One region of the Pseudescherichia vulneris genome, then DNA from elsewhere that is predicted to be linked to it. Evidence: predicted binding sites of a transcription regulator. Region 1 holds the regulator's gene; each other region holds the start of a gene.
What was found. Region 1 encodes LexA, which represses DNA repair genes until DNA is damaged. Its sites were predicted from a motif close to TNCTGTATGTACATACAGNA; they were not measured.
Positions count from the first base shown of each region.

Region 2: sbmC (DNA gyrase inhibitor SbmC) is a predicted target of LexA. The motif match lies at 1,328-1,347, and genes of this name have one in related genera.
Region 3: uvrB (excinuclease ABC subunit UvrB) is a predicted target of LexA. The motif match lies at 3,124-3,143, and genes of this name have one in related genera.
Region 4: sulA (SOS-induced cell division inhibitor SulA) is a predicted target of LexA. The motif match lies at 1,116-1,135, and genes of this name have one in related genera.

Region 1 covers NZ_LR607338.1:3,655,972-3,661,992, reverse strand. The annotation lists gene ubiC (chorismate lyase) at 1-13, shown strand, start outside; gene ubiA (4-hydroxybenzoate octaprenyltransferase) at 16-885, shown strand; gene plsB (glycerol-3-phosphate 1-O-acyltransferase PlsB) at 920-3,343, opposite strand; gene FN633_RS15160 (diacylglycerol kinase) at 3,473-3,841, shown strand; gene lexA (transcriptional repressor LexA) at 3,950-4,558, shown strand; gene FN633_RS15150 (CsbD family protein) at 4,814-5,023, shown strand; gene zur (zinc uptake transcriptional repressor Zur) at 5,102-5,617, opposite strand; gene FN633_RS15140 (conjugal transfer protein TraF) at 5,973-6,021, shown strand, end outside.
Region 2 covers NZ_LR607338.1:3,506,051-3,512,071, forward strand. The annotation lists gene dacD (serine-type D-Ala-D-Ala carboxypeptidase DacD) at 77-1,246, shown strand; gene sbmC (DNA gyrase inhibitor SbmC) at 1,365-1,838, shown strand; gene FN633_RS14585 (FUSC family protein) at 1,985-3,043, shown strand; gene FN633_RS14590 (DUF496 family protein) at 3,210-3,551, shown strand; gene FN633_RS14595 (ArsR/SmtB family transcription factor) at 3,634-3,942, opposite strand; gene fusA (elongation factor G) at 4,165-6,021, shown strand, end outside.
Region 3 covers NZ_LR607338.1:1,801,408-1,807,428, reverse strand. The annotation lists gene pmrB (two-component system sensor histidine kinase PmrB) at 1-1,042, shown strand, start outside; gene uvrB (excinuclease ABC subunit UvrB) at 1,026-3,047, opposite strand; gene FN633_RS07635 (ABC transporter ATP-binding protein) at 3,760-4,482, shown strand; gene bioD (dethiobiotin synthase) at 4,424-5,146, opposite strand; gene bioC (malonyl-ACP O-methyltransferase BioC) at 5,139-5,894, opposite strand; gene bioF (8-amino-7-oxononanoate synthase) at 5,878-6,021, opposite strand, start outside.
Region 4 covers NZ_LR607338.1:1,571,670-1,577,690, reverse strand. The annotation lists gene yccS (YccS family putative transporter) at 1-325, shown strand, start outside; gene FN633_RS06475 (TfoX/Sxy family DNA transformation protein) at 310-939, opposite strand; gene sulA (SOS-induced cell division inhibitor SulA) at 1,157-1,666, shown strand; gene ompA (porin OmpA) at 2,021-3,082, shown strand; gene matP (macrodomain Ter protein MatP) at 3,151-3,603, opposite strand; gene FN633_RS06455 (AAA family ATPase) at 3,789-5,549, shown strand; gene fabA (bifunctional 3-hydroxydecanoyl-ACP dehydratase/trans-2-decenoyl-ACP isomerase) at 5,618-6,021, shown strand, end outside.

The sequences.
Region 1 (6,021 bases):
TCGAGAGGAGTAGAAATGGAGTGGAGTCTTACGCAGGGTAAGCTGCTGGCTTATCACCGCTTAATGCGCACGGACAAGCCAATTGGCGCGCTGCTGTTGCTATGGCCCACCCTGTGGGCGCTGTGGGTGGCGACGCCGGGCGTGCCGCCGCTGGGGATCCTCGTGGTGTTTATCGCCGGGGTCTGGCTGATGCGCGCCGCTGGCTGCGTGGTGAACGACTATGCTGACCGCAAGTTTGACGGCCACGTGAAGCGCACTGCCAACCGACCGCTGCCGAGCGGCGCGGTGAGCGAAAAAGAGGCGCGTAACCTGTTTATCGTGCTGGTGTTGCTCGCGTTTATGCTGGTGCTGACCCTCAACCTGATGACCATCCTGTTGTCGATAGCCGCACTGGCGCTGGCCTGGACTTATCCCTTCATGAAGCGCTATACCCACCTGCCGCAGGTGGTGCTGGGTGCTGCTTTTGGCTGGTCGATTCCCATGGCCTTTGCCGCCGTGAGCGAGTCGGTTCCCCTGAGCTGCTGGCTGATGTTCTTCGCCAACATCCTGTGGGCGGTGGCCTACGATACGCTCTATGCGATGGTGGACCGGGACGACGACGTTAAGATCGGCATTAAATCGACGGCTATTCTCTTTGGTCGTCACGATAAGCTGATCGTCGGCATTTTGCAGGTGCTGGTGCTAGTGCTGATGGCAGCGGTGGGCTGGCTGAACGGTCTGGGCTGGGCCTTCTATGCCTCTATTGCGGTAGCAGGGGCGCTGTTTATCTGGCAACAGAAGATGATTGTGCATCGCGATCGCGACGCCTGTTTCAAAGCCTTCCTGAACAATAACTACGTGGGCCTGGCACTGTTTGTTGGGCTGGCGGTGAGTTACCTGCCCTAAAAAAGAGGCCCGGCAAGTGTGCCGGGCCTCACTATTACGCTTCCGCCTGCGTCGCGCTCTCGATGGTCAATCGCACGTCAGGCGTCACCAGATCCGCCAGCAGGAGATAGACCTGCATGGTTTTAGCCGGATCGGCATCGCCCGTATCGCTGATATAGCCTTCATCGCGCAGCGTCAGCACCAGGGTACTAAACACTGCCTTATCGAAGAACTCTGGCGCGTTGATCCCGTGCAGCACCGACAGGCGCTGGGCCAGGGTGCGGCTCTCTTTCTCCAGCGTGCCACGGTTAATGGCCGGATTAGCACTCAGCAGCCAGAAGGTAATGGCGTAGCGCTGGAGAGTCTCGCGTGCGCCCGCTGCCAGCAGCTGCAGGGTGCGTGAGCGCTGCGGGTTGAGATACAGACGCTCGTCTTTATCTACCAGCAGCCCCTGGCGCACCATCTCGGCGATCAGCACGTTCAACACCTCTGGCAGCTCGCTGTTATCCCAGCGCAGGAACAGCTCCGCTTTCAGCATCGGATAGAGCACGTCAACGTGGCGCAGCAGCTCTTCGCGCGAGATCTGGCGATGCTGGGTCACGATGGCTGCCATCAGAGAGGGCAGGACCAGCATATGCGCGATGTTGTTGCGGTAATAGGTCATCAGCACCGCCTGCTCGCGCGGCAGGATAATGATGTCGCCGATGGTGTCTTTCTCTACCTCGAACTTGTTCATCTGCAGCGCGTGGGCGATCAGCTCGCTGGCGCTTGCCGCCGGGGCGGTGGCATCAGGCGAGTAGGGCACGTTGCGCAGCAGGTCGAGATAGCAGTCCAGCTGCTCGGTCAGCTGCTCACGGGTCAGCGATCGTTGACGCGAGGCCAACAGCGCGGTACAGCAAAGGTTCATGGCGTTTGCCGCACCGGCGTTGTTAATGCGCACCATCAGATCGGCAGCGATGGTATTAACGGTCGGCGTCAGCCAGGCCGGGCGTATCGCCTCAATCGGATCGATCGACTCGCGCCACTCCGGCACATGCTGATTGAGCCAGGTCATCAGCGGAAGCGGCTCGCCAAAGTTAACGTAGCCCTGGCCAAGGTTGCGCAGCTTGCTCAGGCCGCGCAGCATCTGAAAGACGTTCTCTTTCTCTTTGGTCGCTCCGCGCAGCTCTTTAGCGTAGGTACCCACCTCCATCACGTGCTCGTAGCCGATATAAATCGGTACAAGGGTGATAGGGCGCGTGCCGCCGCGCAGCATGGCTTGCAGGGTCATCGACAGGGTGCCGGTTTTTGGATCCAGCAGACGCCCCGTACGTGAGCGTCCGCCCTCGACGAAGTACTCCACGGAGTAGCCGCGGCTGAACAATTCGCCCAGGTACTCACGGAACACCGTCGAGTAGAGCTTGTTGCCCTTGAAGGTACGGCGAATAAAGAACGCCCCGAGGCGGCGGAAAACCGGTCCGGCAGGCCAGAAGTTAAGGTTAATCCCGGCGGCGATATGCGGCGGTACCAGTCCCTGATGATAGAGGACGTAGGAGAGCAGCATGTAGTCCATGTGGCTACGGTGGCAGGGCACGTAGACAATTTCATGGCCGTCGTGCGCCAGCTGGCGGACCCGCTCGGCGTTATTCACGTTGATGCCCTGATAGAGCCGGTTCCAGGTAAAGCCAAGGATACGGTCGCTCAGGCGGATCATCTCATAGGAGAAGTTGGCCGCTATCTCCTCCATCAGGGCGATGGCGTTCTGCTGCGCTTTCTCATGAGAGATCTTTTTGCTGCGCGCTTCGTCTTCTACCGCGCGGGCAATTGCTTTTGATGCCAGCAGCTTATTAAAGAGATCCTGGCGTGCCGGCAGGCGCGGGCCCACGGCGGCAAGCCGCTGGCGAGCAAAATGCATACGCGCTACGCGGGCCAGCTTCTGGGCGATGATCTTGTCCGTGCCATGCTCAGTAGCCATCCGGCGCAGGGAGACCGGCGGAGAGAAGCGCACAAAGCTATCGCGGCCCAGCCAGGAGACGGCAAAAAACTTCTGGATGCCGTTCAGCATGCGCAGCGGCGGGTTAACTTCGCCTTTTTCGCGCCCCGGCGAGCGGCCAAACATCACCGATACCGGCACCATCTGCACGTCCAGATCCGGGTGGTTACGGTGGAGATCCAGATAGTCATGGAACAGCTTGACGGAGTCTTCTTTCGGCGTGTACCAGCTAAAAACACGCGGGCCGCTATGGATAAAGATGTAGCGCGGCAGCAGCGCGCCGTCGATCTCCAGCGGCTCCAGCGGGTCGGGCAGCTCATGTGCCAGACACTGAGCACGCAACGTCAGTAAGTCTGCCTTCGAGTTATAAGGCAAAACGTACATAATAGGGCGTGAGGTATCGAGTCCAGGTTCCTGGGCAGGTTCTGCCGGAATCGACTTGCTTTTTACCAACACGCTTAATGGTAAATTCAGTAATTTGTAGTAAATTCGTGGCCAGCCGGACATAAACAATGTGAAGCCTCTGGTTAATAATGCCATTGCGCCGCAAGAATATCAGAAAGCGCGCAGAATATCTTTTGTACCTCGGTACGCTCGCATAGACATTGACGATAATTACGTAAAAAGGTTCTTTTGATGGCCAATAATACCACTGGTTTAACCCGAATCATTAAAGCCGCAGGGTACTCATGGAAGGGTGTTCGTGCGGCATGGCTTAACGAAGCCGCCTTCCGCCAGGAGTCCGTCGCGGTGATCCTCGCCATTGTCATCGCCTGCTGGCTCGACGTAGACGCCATTACCCGCGTGCTGCTTATTGGGTCCGTTGTGCTGGTAATGATAGTGGAGATCCTGAACAGCGCGATCGAAGCGGTTGTCGACCGTATTGGCACTGATTTTCATGAGCTTTCGGGCCGGGCCAAAGACATGGGCTCGGCGGCGGTGCTGATGTCTATTCTGCTCGCGCTGGCAACCTGGGGCATGCTGCTCTGGTCACATTACCGTTAAGGCGCGCAAAATCGGGCTTGCGCGGCGATTTTGCTCAAAATTTGGTTTCAAAAACAGTTTTTGCTGTATATACTCACAGCATAACTGTATATACACCCAGGGGGCGGGATGAAAGCGTTAACAGCCAGGCAGCAAGAGGTGTTTGATCTCATTCGCGATCACATCAGCCAGACCGGCATGCCGCCGACGCGTGCTGAAATTGCGCAGCGTTTGGGATTCCGTTCGCCAAACGCGGCGGAAGAACACCTGAAAGCGCTGGCGCGTAAAGGCGTTCTTGAGATTGTTTCCGGCGCATCGCGCGGGATCCGACTGCTGCAGGAAGAGGAAGATGGTCTGCCGCTGATTGGGCGCGTCGCTGCCGGTGAGCCGCTTCTGGCGCAGCAGCATATTGAAGGTCACTACCAGGTCGATCCATCCCTGTTTAAGCCCAGCGCCGATTTCCTGCTGCGGGTTAGCGGGATGTCGATGAAAGATATCGGCATTATGGATGGCGATCTGCTGGCAGTGCATAAAACGCAGGAAGCGCGTAACGGTCAGGTGATCGTGGCGCGTATCGATGATGAAGTCACGGTAAAGCGGCTGAAAAAGCAGGGCAACACCGTACAGCTGCTGCCTGAAAACAGCGACTTCGATCCTATCGTTGTTGACCTGCGTCAGCAGAACTTCAGTATTGAAGGGCTGGCGGTTGGCGTTATTCGCAACGGCGAATGGCTCTGATATCCTATAAGTGCCTGTGGCAGTTCCTTTTATTCTGTCACAGCGCTTAATCTACTTTTTGCTCCCGCGTTTTATACCTCTTTTTTAACCTTGTCTTCCTGTCGTTTGTGCGCCTCTGAATGGTTAAATATTCCGAATAAATCTCACCCTGGAAAATCCTTAGCTACAATTATTATCACGTTCAGCAGATAACGAACGTAACGAAGGACCAACGAATATTGCTATTCAACACCGAACGATGATGAGGATACCATTATGAATAAAGACGAAGTCGGCGGTAACTGGAAACAGTTCAAAGGTAAAGCGAAAGAGCAATGGGGCAAATTAACGGACGATGACATGACCGTTATTGAAGGTAAGCGCGACCAGCTGGTCGGTAAAATTCAAGAACGTTACGGTTATCAGAAAGACCAGGCCGAGAAAGAAGTTGGCGAATGGGAAACCCGTAACGAGTATCGCTGGTAATCTCTTAGATTAACAGCCTGGATGCCCTACCCGACGGTACAAGGATGTACCGACCTATCTTCTGTTTCTATCCCTACATTAACGCGGTTTTTTCTTCACTAAAATGCTGTGATCGTGCTGGCATTCGCCCTGATGACGGCAGGCTTCCACTTCCGAACATGCGGCACAAAGCCCGTGCGCCTCTAGGACATTATGCCGTAGCGCAAAGCCCATCTTTGCCGCCAGCGCGTGCATAATATCTTCTACGCCCTCAGCCGCTTCCTCTTTCACTACGCCACAGCGATCGCAAATGAACATTGCCGACGTATGCGTAGGCTGATCGAAGAGGTGACACAGCACGTAGCTGTTTGTCGACTCAACCTTATGCACAAATCCCTGCTCCAGCAGGAAGTCGAGGGCGCGGTAAACCGTCGGCGGCTTGGCCTGTGGCTCAGATACGCGCAAAAGATCGAGTAAGTCATAGGCGCTGATCGCACCCTGTTGCAGGCTCATCAGGCGCAAAACCTCAAGGCGCTGCGGGGTCAGGCGCACGTTGCGCTGCGCGCACAGCGTTTCAGCATGTGCCAGCATCTGCTGCGAAGTGGTCTTATCCATTGGGCATCCTCAAGTGACGTAATGTAATAACGTTGAAACCGCTACTTTACCATATCCTGCGGCAAACGCCGAGATCGGAGCGCTCCTTCCGCCCGCAAGGCTGAGCTTACCCTTGGCATTTTCCTGAAATTTTCACCTCTCGAAGCAGAAAAACTTCCCGAATTGAATTTCCTCCTCTATAAGTAAAGAGCGTTTATAAAAAGACGCAGATTGTTACGAATAAAAATATCCTCTTGCAGGTAAAAAAACGAATTAGCTGCATTTAGCATCGCTTTTCACAGCAATAGTTCACCTCTCGCCAGGCGATAACTGGCAGGGCATAAATCGACCTTTGATCAATAAGACAGGGCAAACTGTGAAAAAAATTTTTAAGCTTTCGGTGGTAACACTTGCGGTCTCTTTTG
Region 2 (6,021 bases), 150 kb from region 1:
TTTGTTTGCAATTGTTCCAGGATTCGACACAACATTTTCCGTACAAAGGTCAGCTCTTTTGTCACACCTTAAGGATATCCTCTTGAAACGCCGTTTGTTTATTGCCGCCTCCCTCCTTGCTATTTGCGTGAATTCTGCGCTGGCTGCCGATCCTTCTTTTGCTGTACAGCCTCCGCAGATCCAGGCCGGTGCCTGGGTATTAATGGACTACACCACGGGGCAGATATTGACCGCAGGCAATGAACATCAGCAGCGTAACCCAGCCAGCCTGACCAAGCTGATGACCGGCTACGTGGTTGACCGCGCTATCGATAGCAAGCGCATCACGCCGGACGATATTGTTACCGTTGGTAAAGACGCCTGGGCCAAGGGAAATCCAGTATTTGATGGCTCCTCACTGATGTTTATCAAGCCAGGAGATCGCATCACGGTGCGCGATTTGAGCCGTGGCCTGATCGTTGACTCCGGCAACGACGCCTGCGTAGCGCTGGCGGACTATGTGGCTGGCGGCCAGCCGCAGTTTGTGAAGATGATGAACAGCTATGCGCAGAAGCTCAACCTGCGCGATACCCACTTCGAAACCGTCCATGGTCTGGATGCGCCGGGCCAGCACAGCACGGCCTACGATCTGGCCGTGCTCTCCCGGGCTATCATTCACGGTGAGCCTGAGTTCTACCACATGTATAGCGAGAAGAGCCTCACCTGGAACGGTATCACCCAGCAGAACCGTAACGGCCTGCTGTGGGATAAGTCGCTCAACGTCGACGGTCTGAAAACCGGCCACACCTCCGGGGCGGGCTTTAACCTCATCGCCTCCAGCGTCAACGGCCAGCGGCGGCTGATTGCGGTGGTGATGGGGGGTGAGAGTCCAAAAGGGCGTGAGGAGCAGGCGCGCAAGCTGCTGCACTGGGGCGATGATAACTTTGATACCGTGCAGATCCTGCATAAGGGTAAACAGGTGGGGAGCGAGCGCGTCTGGTACGGCGATAAAGAGAAGGTGGCGCTGGGTACGGACCGCGACTTCTGGCTGGCGCTGCCGAAGGCCGATCTGGATCATATCAAAGCCAAATACGTGCTGAATGGTAAAGAGCTGGAAGCTCCGATGCCTGCGAACCAGCAGGTGGGCGAGGTGGAGCTGTATGATAACGGCAAGCTGGTTGCCCGCTCACCGCTGGTCACCCTGGAGGCGATTGAGAAAGGCGGCGTTTTCTCACGCATGAGCGACTATCTGCATCACGTTCTGTAAGAAGCGGCGGGCAGGCTGGCAACTCTGCGAGTCTGCTCGCATACTGAACAGGCCAGGGGTGACAAAGCCCCTAAAAAAAGAGAGTGTATATCCATACAGCAATCATCGCGGAGGCAGCATGGACTACAGTATCAAACAGCTCGATAAGCGCACTATTGCCGGGTTTCATCTGGTAGGACCGTGGGAAAAGACCGTTAAGCAGGGCTTTGAACAACTCACGCTTTGGGTGCAAACCAAACATCTCCAGCCGCAGGAGTGGATCGCCGTCTACTACGATAACCCCGACGAAGTCCCGCCGGAGAAGCTGCGCGCCGACACGGTCATTTCAGTTCCTGAGGGCTTTACCGTCCCGGAAAATAGCGAAGGGGTGATCCTGAGCGAACTGCCCGGCGGCCAGTACGCCGTAGCCCGGGCCCGGGTCTATAACGAAGAGTTTGAGAAAACGTGGGATCTCTTTTTTGACAGCCTGCTTCCGGATGCCTACTACCAGATTGCTGCCCGGCCCTGCTTTGAGCGCTACCTGAATGCAGACAGCAGCAGCGGCTACTGGGACGTTGAGATGCACATTCCCGTTGAGCCCAAATCACGTTAAGCGCCTGCTTACCGTTGATCCTGGCGGCCTGTTTACTGATTTTAATCATTTAAAGCGGTTTTTACGGGGCTTTCGGTCACAATGCCGACGCCCCGGCGCGAAAATTCGCTACAATTGCGCCTTTGTCGTTTTAGCCGGAGAGCGTAGTGCGCACCGACAAATCACTTAGCCCGTTTGAAATACGCCTGTATCGTCACTATCGCCTCGTGCACGGGGCCAGGATAGCGCTGGCGTTTATTCTGACCTTTCTGCTGGTGCGTCTGCTGGACGTTCCGGAGGGCACCTGGCCGCTGATCACCCTGGTGGTGATCATGGGGCCGATCTCCTTCTGGGGAAACGTTGTGCCGCGCGCCTTCGAGCGTATCGGCGGCACTATCCTCGGTTCGGCGCTGGGGCTGATCGCCCTGAAGCTGGAAGTCATCTCTCTGCCGCTGATGCTGCTCTGGTGTGCCGCCGCGATGTTTCTCTGCGGCTGGCTGGCGTTGGGCAAGAAACCCTACCAGGCGCTGCTGATCGGCATCACGCTCGCGGTAGTGGTGGGTGCACCGGCCGGGGATATGAACATCGCCCTGTGGCGCGGCGGGGATGTGATCTTAGGCTCGCTGCTGGCGATGCTGTTTACCGGCATCTGGCCGCAGCGGGCGTTTCTGCACTGGCGCATCCAGATGGCAAACTACGTTACGCAATTTAACCGGGTCTATCAGGCGGGCTTCTCACCGAACCTGGTGGAGCGCCCACGGCTGGAGAAGCATCTACAAAACATCCTCAACGACGTAGTGAAGATGCGCGGCCTGATTGCGCCAGCCAGCAAAGAGACGCACATTCAGAAAGCGATCTTCGAAGCCATTCAGACCGTAAGCCGCAACATGGTGTGTATGCTTGAACTGCAGATCAACGCCCACTGGGCGTCACGGGCCAGCCACTTCGTGATGCTTAACGCCCGGACGATCCGCGAGACCCAGACCATGACGCAGCAAACGCTGCTCACCATCGCCCATGCGCTCTACGAAGGCAATCCGCAGCCGATCCTTGCTAATAGCGAGCGGCTTAACGAGATTGTGGCGGAGCTGCGGGAGCTGATCCAACAGCATAAAGATGAGACGCTGGCGGAAACCCCAATGCACGGCTACGTGTGGTTAAGCATGGAGCTGGCGCGGCAGCTGGAGCTGCTTTCGCATCTTATCTGCCGGGCGCTGCGCAAATAAGCCGCATCCGTAACTGAATCAGCAGCAGGTTGTTTCGATTCAGCCAGATTTAGCGTTATGATATTTAGAGGGATAAAATCATTGTCATTAGCAACGGCTAAAAGTATGTTTACCCTATAGCGGTTGCTTTAACGAATCCGAATCCGATATTAGCAGGGGTGTAAAAATGGAAACTACTAAGCCTTCATTCCAGGACGTTCTGGAGTTCGTACGTCTGTTCCGCCGTAAGAACAAATTACAGCGCGAAATTCAGGACGTTGAGAAAAAAATCCGCGATAACCAGAAACGCGTTCTGCTGCTGGATAACCTGAGCGACTACATCAAGCCGGGAATGAGCGTTGAAGCGATCCAGGGCATCATCGCCAGCATGAAAACCGACTACGAAGACCGCGTAGATGACTACATCATCAAAAACGCTGAGATCTCGAAAGAGCGCCGTGAAATCTCTAAAAAGCTGAAAACGATGGGTGAGCTGAAGCACGCCGCGGTTGAAGCCAAAGACGAGTAATCCTTCTAAGCCGGGTCTGGCAACTCTGTCACCCGGCGTTTTACCTCTTCCACGCCCCCGAATGACCTCGCAAACCGTTTAACTATTGCTCGGCATGAATGGCATTAAGCAGGATATCCATCAGTCCTGGAAAACGGGCATCAAGGTCGTCCCGGCGCAACGAGATCAGATTTTCCCTGCCCTGGGGACGCTGCCAGATCACGCCGCTGTCGCGCAGCACGCGCCAGTGGTGGGTCATGGTCGATTTGGCCACGTCCTTGCGCAGCGACCCGCAGGCCTGCTCTCCTTCATCCGCCAGGGTTCTGACTATCTCCAGGCGCAGCGGATTTCCCAGCGCGAACAGTACATTTTCGAGGCGGATTTTTGCCCGATCGGGATGGCTGGCAATCATAGTGTTCCTGAGTCAATAAGCACAAATAGTGACCAGCGAGCTGGCTAACGCATACTATACCTAAACCCAACGGCGAGTGCCATGCGGCAGCAGCGGCGAGATTATCATCCATAACTATAGCTAAAATAGTTCGAATATACTCGTACAGTTGGACTATGATGAGGACGTTAAACCTGAATGGCCGCACTGGCCGCTAACAGTCAAACTGACTAAGGACGCATCATGCCCCGACCCATCCCCCTCGAACGCTATCGCAACATTGGTATTTCTGCCCACATTGATGCCGGCAAAACCACCACCACTGAACGGATCCTGTTTTATACCGGCATGAGCCATAAATTGGGTGAAGTTCACGATGGCGCAGCGACGACAGACTGGATGGCGCAGGAGCAAGAGCGCGGAATTACCATTACCTCCGCAGCCGTAAGCTGCTTCTGGCCCGGTATGGATCGGGGTTTTGAGCCGCACCGCATCAATATCATCGACACCCCCGGCCACGTTGACTTCACCATTGAGGTGGAGCGCTCCATGCGCGTGTTGGACGGCGCGGTAATGGTCTACGACTCCGTAGGCGGCGTGCAGCCCCAGTCGGAGACCGTCTGGCGACAGGCCAACAAGTATCACGTGCCCCGGCTGGCGTTCGTCAACAAGATGGACCGTCCGGGCGCGGACTTCTTCCGCGTGGTGCAGATGATGATCGACCGCCTGAAGGCAAATCCGGTACCGATTGTGATCCCCATCGGGGCGGAAGAGCACTTCACCGGCGTGATCGATCTCATCAAAATGCGGGAAATCATCTGGGACGATGCCACCCAGGGGATGGCGTTCAGCTACGCGCCGGTGCCCGAGGAGCTGCTGACAACGGCGAAAGCGTGGCGCGAGAAAATGGTCTCCGCAGCGGCGGAAGCCAATGACGAATTAATGGATAAGTATCTGGAAAACGGCGATCTGGAGGAGGCTGAGATTATTAGCGGCCTGCGCGCCCGCACCGTGGCCGGTGAGATCCAGCCCGTGCTTTGCGGGAGCGCCTTTAAAAACAAAGGGGTACAGCGTGTGCTCGACGCGGTGGTAGAGCTGATGCCGTCCCCGCTTGATATTCCCGCCATCAAGGGTGTGGATGAGAAGGGCGCAACCGCCGAGCGCCATCCGGACGATCGCGAGCCGTTCTCTGCGTTGGCCTTTAAGCTAATGACCGACCCCTACGTGGGCCAGCTCACCTTTATCCGCGTCTACTCCGGCGTGCTGAAAAAAGGTGACGCGGTGTGGAACCCGGTTAAGGGCAAGAAGGAGCGCATTGGGCGCATTGTGCTGATGCACGCCAACGACCGCCACGAGGTGGACGAGCTGCGAGCAGGGGATATCGCTGCCTGCGTCGGGCTGAAGGATGTCACCACCGGTGATACTCTCTGTGCCCCGGACGCGGTGATCACCCTTGAACGTATGGAGTTTCCGGATCCGGTGATCTCCCTGGCGATTGAGCCGAAGACCAAGGCGGATCAGGAGAAGATGGGCATTGCGTTGCAGCGGCTGGCGGCAGAGGATCCCTCATTTCATCTGCATACTGACGAGGAGTCGGGCCAGACCATCATCTCTGGTATGGGCGAGCTGCATCTGGAGATCATCGTCGACCGCATGCGGCGAGAGTTTGGCGTAGAGGCCAACATTGGTCGTCCGCAGGTGACCTACCGGGAGACGATCCGTAAAACGGTGAAGGATATCGAAGGCAAGTTTGTCCGTCAGTCCGGCGGTAAAGGGCAGTACGGTCACGTGGTGCTAACCCTGGAACCGCTAGAGGGAGGCAAGGGTTTTATCTTTGAGGATGCCACCAAGGGCGGGGTTGTACCTCGGGAGTTTATCCCCTCGGTGGAGAAGGGCCTGCGGGAGGCGATCAACAGCGGCGTGCTGGCGGGTTATCCGGTGGTCGATATCAAGGCGACGCTGACCTTTGGCTCCTACCATGACGTCGACTCCTCGGAGCTGGCCTTCAAAATGGCGGCGATTTTCGGCTTTAAAGAGGGGGCGAAGCGCGCCGACCCGGCGATCCTGGAGCCGATTATGCACGTGGAGGTAGAGACCCCG
Region 3 (6,021 bases), 1.9 Mb from region 1:
GCTCACCATTGGCTCTATCCTGGTATTCTTTCAGGTCATCAGCGTCTTCTGGCTATGGCATGAGAGTAAGGAGCAGATCCAGCTTTTAGTAGAGAGTGCGGTCTACAAGCACAATAACCATTCGCATATTGAACATGAAGTGCATGAGGCGGTTGCCAGCCTGCTGCTACCCAGCCTGTTTATTATCGGCATGGCGCTGCTACTCTGCATGCAGGCGGTGAAGCTGATCACCCGTCCGCTGCGCGATCTCCAGCGGGAGCTGGAGATCCGTACCCCTGATAACCTGCAGCCGATTGTGCTCAATAATCCATCGGCAGAGGTGGAGGCGGTCAGTTCGGCCATTAACCAGCTGGTAGCGCGCCTGAACCTAACGCTTGACCGCGAGCGGCTCTTCACTGCCGACGTGGCCCACGAGCTGCGCACCCCGCTGGCAGGGCTGCGTCTGCACCTGGAGCTGCTGGCAAAAAGCCACCCCTCCGTTGACGTTAGCCGCCTGATCTTACGTATTGACCAGATGACGGAGAGCGTCTCCCAGCTGCTGCAGCTGGCGCGCATGGCACAGTCGTTCTCGGCGGGTAGCTACCAGCAGGTGATGCTGATCCGCGACGTTATGCTGCCTCTTCAGGATGAGCTACAGACGATGCTGAGCACCCGCCAGCAGACGCTGGCGCTGCCCGAGGGTCAGGAGGACGTGGCGGTGCGCGGGGATGCCGTACAGCTGCGGGTGCTGCTCAGGAACCTGGTAGAGAACGCGCACCGCTACAGCCCGGAGAGGAGCGTAATAACCCTCAAGCTTGAGCAGACCCCTGCCCCGGTACTGGCGGTGGAGGATGAAGGCCCCGGCGTGGACGAGGCGAAAAGTAAAGAACTCAGCAAAGCCTTTGTGCGGATGGACAGCCGCTACGGCGGCATTGGGCTAGGGCTAAGCATCGTCAGCCGCATCGCCCAGCTGCACGATGCGCAGTTCTACCTGCATAACCGCACGTCCAAGCCCGGCGTACGGGCCTGGGTGCGATTTCCAGCGGTTACGACGCCGCAATAAAGAGATCGCGAAGCTGATGGAGGCGATCGCGCAGCTGCGCCGCCTCTTCAAACTCCAGGTTCTGGGCGTGCTGTAGCATCTGCGCCTCCAGCTCGTGGATCTTCTGTTGCAGCGCCTTCGGCGTCAGCGCCAGCTCGGACTCGTCCACCACCACCGGCGAACGGGATTTACCGCGTCCTTTGGCTTTGGTCTTGGCAATGTTCTCGCCCAGCGCCAGAATATCGACCACCTTCTTATTCAGGCCCTGCGGCGTAATGCCGTGCTCTTCATTGTACTCCTGCTGCTTCGCCCGACGCCGCTCGGTTTCACTGATGGCCCTCGCCATCGACGGCGTGATCTTATCTCCGTAGAGGATAGCCTTGCCGTTGACGTTACGCGCCGCACGGCCAATGGTCTGGATCAGCGAGCGCTCCGAGCGCAGGAAGCCCTCTTTATCGGCGTCAAGGATCGCCACCAGCGACACCTCCGGCATATCCAGCCCCTCTCGCAGCAGGTTGATGCCCACCAGCACGTTGAACTCGCCCAGACGCAGGTCGCGGATGATCTCCATACGCTCAACGGTATCGATATCCGAGTGCAGGTAGCGCACCTTCTCGCCGTGCTCTTCCAGATACTCGGTAAGATCCTCGGCCATGCGTTTGGTCAGCGTGGTGACCAGCACGCGCTCGTTAATGGCGACACGCTTGCGGATCTCCGACAGCAGATCGTCCACCTGCGTGCCCACCGGGCGCACTTCGATAATCGGGTCAAGCAGGCCGGTAGGACGCACCACCTGATCGACAATCTCTTCCCCGGATTTCTCCAGCTCGTAGTTGCCCGGCGTCGCCGAGACGTAGATGGTCTGTGGGGCTAACCCCTCGAACTCTTCAAATTTCATCGGACGGTTGTCCAGCGCCGACGGCAGGCGGAAACCATACTCCACCAGCGTCTCTTTACGCGCCCGGTCGCCGCGGTACATGCCGCCAATCTGCGGAATAGTCACGTGGGACTCGTCAATCACCAGCAGGCCGTCGGCAGGCAGGTAGTCAAACAGCGTCGGCGGCGCTTCGCCCGGCCCGCGCCCGGAGAGGTAGCGGGAGTAGTTCTCGATGCCCGAGCAGTAGCCCAGCTCGTTCATCATCTCCAGATCGAACTGGGTGCGCTGGGTAATACGCTGCTCTTCCAGCAGCTTGTTGTTGGCCAGCAGCGTCTTGCGCCGGTCCGCCAGCTCAACCTTGATATCTTCCATCGCCTGCACGATACGCTCGCGCGGGGTAACGTAGTGGGTTTTCGGGTAGACGGTGTAGCGCTGAATAGTGGATTCAACATGGCCGGTTAACGGATCGAACAGCGACAGGCGCTCAACCTCCTCGTCAAATAGCTCAACGCGCAGCGCCACGTCGTCCGACTCCGCCGGGAAGATATCAATCACCTCGCCGCGCACGCGGAAGGTGCCGCGCTGGAAGGCCTGATCGTTACGCGTATATTGCAACTCCGACAGGCGGCGCAGAATATCGCGCTGATTGATGATCATGCCGATGGTCAGGTGCAGCATCATCTTGAGGTAGAGATCGGGGTCGCCGAGGCCGTAGATGGCCGATACCGAGGCGACCACTACGACGTCACGGCGCTCCAGCAGCGCTTTGGTTGCCGAGAGACGCATCTGCTCGATATGCTCGTTCACCGAGGCATCCTTTTCGATAAAGGTATCGGAGCTCGGCACGTAGGCTTCGGGCTGGTAGTAGTCGTAGTAGGAGACGAAGTACTCCACGGCGTTGTCCGGGAAAAACTCCTTCATCTCGCCATACAGCTGGGCCGCCAGGGTTTTATTCGGCGCAAGTACCATCGTCGGCCGCTGTAGATCGGCGATCACGTTGGCAACGGTAAACGTCTTCCCTGAACCGGTTACCCCGAGCAGGGTCTGGTGCGCCAGTCCGTCCTCCAGCCCCTCTTTCAGGCGGCGAATGGCTTCTGGCTGATCGCCAGAGGGACGAAAAGCGGAATTCAGTTTGAATGGTTTACTCATGAATGGCTACCTGATGAAGGAATGAGCGGGCAGGTGAGTAATTTTACTCGCGACGGCGGATTTTGCCAATAAATTATACTGGATGAAAACCCAGTGGCAGATGGGAATATCTGTGTTACATAAGGCAATTTCAAGTGCCATAAGGAAAATTTGCCCCTGGCACAGAATTAAAAACTAAAAAAAATATCTTATCCCCAGAACTTTTTGCGATTTAACATTTGTCAAGTCGGGTAGTGAAAGTTTTGTGTCAGTGGGTGACACTTTTCTTACACGCATTGCTTTTATTTAACCTGTTGATTTTATATTAGTTATAGAAAAAGCCGCGTTTCGCATCAATTCATGCCTAAGCCGCGTGTTCTCTCGCTTTGCACGTGTTTTCTAACTCTAATGCACAAGGTTATCCACAGGAATAGTGGATAACTGTCGCCAGCCCGTACCCTCTGCGACTCAGCGAAAATCGCATTTTGCGAAACGGTACGCAGGTAAAAAAATTTTCCCACCTTTTTTTGGCGCATTCCGATGCGACTGCACCAGCAAAAATCAGATCCGCCCGGGTCTAGCACTAATAACGTGCAGATGCAATCAGGCAAACCGGCGGAAAAGAGGAATTTAGCGTTTTTTCGTCATCCTGCTCCGAAAAACAGAGCATATCACGCTTCTGGCAAGGCTTTTGCAACATATCGTTTACAGACGAGGTCCTGGAGATGAACCGATGTTGAGCTTACGTGCAGTGAATCACTATTACGGCGATCGCCATACGCTATGGAATGTCGATCTTGATCTTATCCCTGGCACCTGCACCTGCGTAATGGGGCTGCCGGGGATGGGGAAAACCACGCTGGTCAACTGCATCTCTGGTAATCTGCCCGTGGAGAGCGGCAGCATGACCTGGCAGGATGCCGGGGCGGCCCCGCTCAACCTGTTGCAGGTAAAAATGGAGGATCGCCCGGCGATGGGCATCGCGTGCGTACCGCAGGAGAGGCGGATCTTTTCCCAACTCACGGTGGAGGAGAATTTACACATTGCCTGGCTGGCGGTAGGCGAGCCTGGCAGCGCGGTGACGCGGGATATCTACGATCTCTTTCCCGAGCTGTATGCCCTGCGCCAGGTTAAGAGCGCCGGACTGTCAGAAGATAACCAGCATCAGCTGGCGCTGGCTCGGGCGCTGGTGACCCGCCCGCGCCTGTTGATCCTGGATGAGCCGACCCGAGGGCTGGGCCAGGCCTTTATCCATAAGCTGGGTAACCTGCTGGTGCGCCTGAACCAGGAGTTTGGCATGACTATCCTGCTGGCGGAGCAGCATCTGACCTTTGTGCGCCGCGTCGCCGACCGCTTCTATCTCCTGCATCAGGGACGCAACGTGGCCCAGGGAAGCGTTACGCAGCTGGACGATCCGCTGCTTTCTCAGTGGATGACGCCGAACCTAACGCACTGAGATCGAGCCAGTGGCCGATGTTACTCTCCGGCGTGGCGTTCTCCAGCCACGGGATCTCCCCGAGGAAGGGGGCGGGCAGCATGCGTTTAAGCGTTGCCAGATACTCAGCGTGGCGGTTTCCCGGCGGTACCACGTCATTAGCGACCCAGCCCGCCAGCCGCAGTCCCGCCTGCTGCACCGCCAGGGCGGTCAGTACCGCATGGTTGATGCAGCCAAGCTTAACGCCCACCACTAAAATTACCGGCAACTGCTCCTGGGTAGCCCAGTCGGCAAAGGTCAGGGTCTCCGAGAGCGGCGTAAACCAGCCTCCTGCTCCCTCCACCAGCACCCACTCCGCTTGCGCCTCCAGCGTGCGCAGCCCTGCCGAGAGCGTTTCGGCCTCAATAGGCTGTCCGAGGGCGGCGCTGACGATATGCGGCGAGGTGGGCTCAGCAAAGGTGTACGGGTTCACGGCCTCGTAGCGCAGGGCCAGGGTACTGTTGTGCTTTAGCGCCAGCGCATCGCTGTTACGCAGCCCCTCTGGGGTCATCTCACTGCCGGAGGCGACCGGTTTATAGCCTGCGGTCTGCCATCCCGCCTGGGCGGCGGCCTGCAACAGCGCACAGCTGGCGACCGTTTTACCGACCTCGGTATCCGTGCCGGTAACAAAGTAACGTTCAGTCACGTTCAATAACTCCCCAAAAAAGTGAATAGGTCAGCAGGCATCTGCCCTGCTGCTGTGGCCACGCCAGCTGCAAACGCTGAAGCTGGCCGCGGGTCAGGGGCGTGTTATGTCTGCCTGCATGCAGGTGCGTCGCGCCGATGCCCTTCAGCGAGCGCATGGCCGCCAGGGCGTCGTCAAAGTCCAGCGTGATGTGCTCCACGCCCCACCGACCACGCCAGGCGCTAACGGTTTCCGCCAGCGTCTCGTCGGCTAAAAATCGGTTTGCGTGGGGGCGGCTGTCTACCGCCCCCCAAGCCTGGTGCAGCTCCGGCAGCGATCCGCCCGCCAGGGTGGTAAAGGCCACCGCCCCGCCAGGGCGCACGACGCGATGCATCTCCCCCAGCGCCTGGCCGAGATCGTTGCACCACTGCACCGCAAGGTTGCTCCAGGCGAGATCGAACCGGGCGTCGGCCAGAGGCAGCGCCTCAATATCTGCCGCAACATAGTGCCGGGCGGCCTGCTGACTTTGCGCCTGTCTGAGCATCGGCAAGGAGAGATCGAGGGCGGTCACTTCCGCCCCCGCATCCTGCCAGTAGCGGCTCATGCTGCCCGGCCCGCAGCCCGCGTCCAGCACGCTCGCTGGACGGCGTTCACCCAGCTTCGCCAGCAGCAGATCCGCGCTCTGGCGTTGCAGCTGAGCATGGCTGTCGTAGCTCTGCGCCGCCCGGCCAAAGGCCGCCGCCACCGCGCGCTTATTCACCAGGCTCATACAGGACCTCCAGCAGACGATCGATATCCTCCGGCTGATGGGCCGCCGTCAGGGTCAGGCGCAGACGCGCCGTACCTGCGGGGACAGTGGGAGGACGAATAGCCGTCACCCAGCACCCTTTTTGTCG
Region 4 (6,021 bases), 2.1 Mb from region 1:
GGCCCGCGACGTCGCTTTCCGCCTGCTCTGCCTCAACCACACCTTTACCAGCTATATCTCCACGCTGGGCGCGCACCGTGAGCAGCTCCAGCAGCCGGAGATCCTGCAGCTGCTCGATGACGCCGTTTGCTATGTAGATGATGCCCTGCACCATCAGCCTGCCGATGAAGTCCGAGTGGGACAACAGCTGGAAACGCTCTCTGAGCGGATCCGCCAGCTTGAGCCAGATCCTAAAAGCAAGGCCCCGCTGGTTCTGCAGCAGATTGGCCTGCTGATTGGGTTGCTGCCGGAGATCTGCCAGCTGCAGCGTCAGGTGCCCCGCTGATTGACGCTGCTTTCCGCCTCTAGCTCTTTAAACCAGACGGTGAGCTCCCGGCGCGTATCTGCCGGGAGCGCCGCCTCATGTAGACCCGCGATAGCCCCTTCCAGGGCAAACAGCACTTTAATGCTCAACTGCGGGCTGCGCTCTTTTAGCCTGAGCCAGCACGCTTTCGCTCCAAGCTGTCTCAGGCTTGCCTCATCCTTGATGCCCACTGACCACAGCAGCGTCTCTAACTGAAAGGTAAGGTTGGGCAGATCCCTGAGCCGCTTTTGCGCCCGCCGCGCCACCTTTTCGCGCTGGGCGGCCGCCAGCGAATGCTGGCAGAGCGTCAGCAGCGTTTCGCGATCCTGCCATAGGCCATCATCCACCCGAAAATAGTTCAGCAGCACGGGCCTGCCCCGCTTCACAAAGGTCAGCAAAGGCGCTTTCGCATTCACACAGTAGGGTGCGCTCTCCTCACAGGCGCGCAGGTAGAGCGCTCCTTCAGCCACCATCGCGAAGACCGTATCTTCAATGGCGAGGCTGTAACCCCCAAACAGGGCCCGGTGGTGGATCTGCCCTAGCGGGGAAAGATATTCCCGAGATTGATAGATTCGTTGATACGATACTTTTTTCATGATTATTCCTTTAAAATCAAGGCGTAAAATATCTTCTATTTTTAAGCCATCCGTTAAAAAGGAACATAGGGAAGTTACCTGACATCAGCAAGTTGATTTTTCTTCTCACCTCACATTAAGACCATATTTGCGAGACGCTTTCAGAAAATAAGGTTGATCTTTAAATGCTCAGGGGGTACTGTATATCCATACAGTAACCCTAAGGGCTGGAATGACTATGTACACTTCAGGCTATGCTAATCGCTCATCTCAATACGCTTCTTTTGCAGGCAACCGCGCTCAGGTCAACACGCCCGCTATGGCCGCTGGCCTGATCAGTGAAGTTGTCTACCGTGAAGACCAGCCGATGATGACGCAGCTGCTGCTGCTGCCTCTGCTGCAACAGCTGAGCCAACAGTCCCGCTGGCAGCTTTGGCTGACGCCGCAGCAAAAATTGAGCCGCGCGTGGGTACAGTCTGCGGGTTTGCCCTTAAGTAAGCTGATGCATATTAGTCAGCTCTCGCCGGATAATACGCTGGACTCGATGATCAAAGCATTACGGACGGGCAACTATAGCGTTGTTATCGGCTGGCATGCTCAGGAGCTGTCGGAAGATGAGCATCGCCGCCTCGTTAATGCGGCTCAGGAAGGGAATGCGATGGGGTTCATTATGCGACCGGTTCGCTTCGACCCTCAGGCTTCAGGACAGTCATCCGGCCTAAAAATTCACTCGAATTTGTTTCATTAAGTAAGTTTAAGATAATTCCTGGGATTTTTTTTGCGTCGGTTCCAGGCCTTTGGTCATTAAGCTAAATTCTCTCGCGAAGCCTGTCTGGCGCGGCAACTACGATATTTCGATGGCGAATTTATCGTCATAAATGTTAAATATTGTGTCTACAACTCTTTTTTTTTCATATGCCTGACGGAGTTCACACTTGTAAGTTTCCAACTACGTTGTAGACTTTACATCGCCAGGGGTGCTCGGCATAAGCCGAAGATATCGGTAGAGTTAATATTGAGCAATGCCCCCGGTGAAGGATTTAACCGTGTTTTCTCTGGCGAGAAGTTCATGGCGATTTTTGGATGATAACGAGGCGCAAAAATGAAAAAGACAGCTATCGCGATTGCAGTGGCACTGGCTGGCTTCGCTACCGTAGCGCAGGCCGCTCCGAAAGATAACACCTGGTACACTGGTGCTAAACTGGGCTGGTCCCAGTACCACGACAATGGTTTCATTGACAACAATGGCCCAACCCGTGAAGACCAGCTCGGCGCTGGCGCATACGGCGGCTACCAGGTTAACCCGTACGTTGGTTTCGAACTCGGTTACGACTGGTTAGGTCGTGAGCCGTACAAAGGCGACAACGTAAACGGTGCTTTCAAATCTCAGGGCGTTCAGCTGACCGCTAAACTGGGTTACCCAATCACTGACGACGTTGATATCTATACTCGTCTGGGTGGTATGGTATGGCGTGCAGACGCTAAAGCTCAGGTTCCTGGCGTTGCTGGTGCGAACTTCAAAGACCACGATACCGGTGTTTCCCCAGTATTCGCTGGTGGCGTAGAGTGGGCAATGACCCGTGACATCGCTACCCGTCTGGAATACCAGTGGGTTAACAACATTGGCGATGCTAAAACTCTGGGCACCCGTCAAGACAACGGTATGCTGAGCGTAGGTGTTTCCTACCGCTTCGGCCAGCAGGAAGACGTAGCTCCGGTTGTTGCACCGGCTCCGGCTCCGGCTCCGCAGGTTTCTACCAAGCACTTCACTCTGAAGTCTGACGTACTGTTCAACTTCAACAAAGCGACTCTGAAACCAGAAGGCCAGCAGGCTCTGGATCAGATGTACAGCCAGCTGAGCAACCTGGATCCGAAAGATGGTTCCGTTGTTGTTCTGGGCTTCACCGACCGTATCGGTTCTGACGCTTACAACCAGGGTCTGTCCGAGAAACGTGCTCAGTCTGTTGTTGACTACCTGATCTCTAAAGGTATCCCGTCCAACAAGATCTCCGCACGTGGTATGGGTGAATCTAACCCGGTTACTGGCAACACCTGTGACAACGTGAAAGCTCGTCCGGCACTGATCGACTGCCTGGCTCCGGATCGTCGCGTTGAGATCGAAGTTAAAGGTATCAAAGACGTTGTAACTCAGCCGCAGGCTTAAGTTTACGTCTTATAAAAAAACCCCGCTATGCGGGGTTTTTTATTGCCTGTTCTCGGCTGAAAAACGCGTTACTCTTTACCTAGCAGCGCCTGCAGATCCTGCTTCAGGGTGCTCATCTTGCTGGCATACTTCTCTTTATGCTCGGCATCTTCAATCAGCTGCACAATCGTCTCTGACAGGGTTTTCCCCCGTCGCTGGGCAAGACCGGCCAGACGTTGCCAGACCATAAACTCCAGATCGATTGATTTTTTACGCGTGTGCTGATGCTCGGCATTGAAGTGCCGTTTTCGCCGGGCGCGGATGGTTTGCTTCATGCGGTTCATTAACGCGGCATTCATGTGCTGCGCAATCCAGTCGTTAACGCGAACCGGTTCGTATTCGAGCTTCAGCAACAGATCGACGGCCTCTTTAGCCGCACTGGTTTCTAAATAGCGCGTGATGAGTTCACCTTCGCGGTGCTTTTTCACCAGGTACTTCCATTTCCAGCCGCTTTCGAGATTTTCCAGTTGTTGATATTTCATTGCGATCTCAGTGTTACCGTGTAACTTAGTTCAGAATATCAGTTTTTTGCCAATCTGCTGAAAAGAAATCACATCCCGTGAGCTAAGCGGTCCCGGGAAAGGGGTAAAAGCATCTATTCCGCGTGTGCTGAATTGCCGCTTACGCTATAATTCCGCCCTTTACAGCTGACGATAAAACCTCAACATTGACCATTACTAAACTAGCCTGGCAAGACCTTGTTCCTGATACCGACAGCTATCAGGAGGTGTTTACACCGTCTGACGTTGACCTTGAGTCTGAGCTTTCTCTTGGTGACACGCAACCTCGTTTGCAGTACGCGCTGGAGCAGCTACTGCATCCGTCTGCATCATCTCGCTTTTTACTGGCCAAAGCGCCGGAAGAGCCGGAGTATCTGGCCCTGATCGCTGCCGCTGCCCGTGAACTCCAACCCGCGACGTCGCCGGTTGTCGGCGTTGAGTACAGCGTTGCTGGCCGTACGGTAAGCGTCAAGCCCGCCACCAGCGCGCAGGCGAACTTTGCCGGGCAGAGCGACGTAGTGACTGCAGATTGGGTAGAAGCCGAGCAGCTTTTCGGTTGCCTGCGCCAGTTCAATAATGAAATTACCCTTGAGCCCGGCCTGGTCCATCAAGCCAACGGCGGCGTGCTGGTCGTATCGCTGCGCACCCTGCTGAGCCAGCCGCTGCTCTGGATGCGCCTGAAATCCATCGTGACGCGCCAGCGTTTTGACTGGGTCTCCTTTGACGAGTCGCGTCCCCTGCCCGTTAGCGTGCCCGCTATGCCGCTGACGCTAAAGGTTATTCTGGTCGGCGAGCGCGAGTCGCTGGCAGATTTCCAGGAGATGGAGCCGGATCTGGCTGCCCAATCTATCTACAGCGAGTATGAAGAGACCATCCAGATCACCGATCTGGACGCACTTGCCACCTGGCGTCAGTGGGTGATCCTTAACGCCGAGCAGGCCGGACTTCCGACTCCGGCTGAAGATGCCTGGCCGGCGTTTATCCGTGCCGCGGTACGCTACACCGACGATCAGGAGACGCTGCCGCTCTGTCCGCTGTGGCTTGCGCGCCAGCTGCGTGAAGTCTCCGCCTTTACCGAGGAGAGCACCTTCGACGCAGAGCAGCTGCGTACCATGCTGAGCCAGCGCGAGTGGCGTGAAGGCTATCTGCCGGAGCGTATGCTGGATGAGATCCTGCTTGAACAGATCCTCATTGAGACCGAAGGCGATCGCGTGGGGCAGATCAACGCCCTGTCGGTGGTTGAGTTTCCCGGCCACCCCCGCCCCTATGGCGAACCGTCGCGCATTAGCTGCGTGGTACATATCGGCGACGGCGAGTTTCACGATATCGAGCGGAAAGCCGAGCTGGGGGGCAACATCCATGCCAAGGGCATGATGATCATGCAATCCTTCCTGATGGCCGAGCTGGAGCTGGAGCAGCAGATGCCTTTCACGGCGTCGTTGACCTTTGAGCAGTCCTACAGCGAAGTCGACGGCGACAGCGCTTCAATGGCCGAGCTGTGCGCGCTGATCAGCGCCCTGGCCGATGTCCCGCTGCATCAGCACATTGCCATTACCGGCTCGGTGGATCAGTTTGGGCGGGCACAGCCGGTAGGCGGCCTGAACGAGAAGATCGAAGGCTTTTTCGCCATCTGCCAGCACCGGGGCCTAACCGGCAAGCAGGGGGTAATCATCCCGGCGGCCAACGTGCGCCACCTCTGCCTGCATCAGGAGCTGCTGGATGCGGTCCAGGCAGAACAATTTTTCATCTGGGCCATTGATGATGTGACCGATGCACTACCCTTACTGACAGACCTGGTCTGGGATGGCGAAGGGCAAACCACGCTGGTCCAAACTATTCAGGAACGTATTACGCAGGCGACGCAGCAGGAAGCGCGTCATCGCTATCCGTGGCCGCTACGCTGGATCGGCTGGTTTACGCCTAACTGATCGGAGTTGTTCAGCGTACACGTGTTAGCTATCCTGCGTGCTTCACTAAAATAAGGCTTACTGAGAACATGGTAGATAAACGCAAATCCTCTTATACGAAAGAAGACCTTCTTGCCTCTGGTCGTGGTGAACTGTTTGGCGAAAATGGCCCGCCGTTACCAGCAGGAAACATGCTGATGATGGATCGTGTGATCACAATGAGCGAGACGGGTGGTAATTTCGATAAAGGCTATGTTGAAGCAGAGCTGGATATCAACCCGGATCTGTGGTTCTTCGGTTGCCACTTCATTGGCGATCCAGTAATGCCTGGCTGCCTGGGCCTTGATGCCATGTGGCAGCTGGTTGGTTTTTACCTCGGCTGGCTCGGCGGCGAAGGTAAAGGCCGTGCCCTCGGCGTAGGCGAAGTGAAACTGGCTGGCCAGATTTTACCTACTGCCTCTAAAGTGACTTACCGCATTCACTTCAAGCGCGT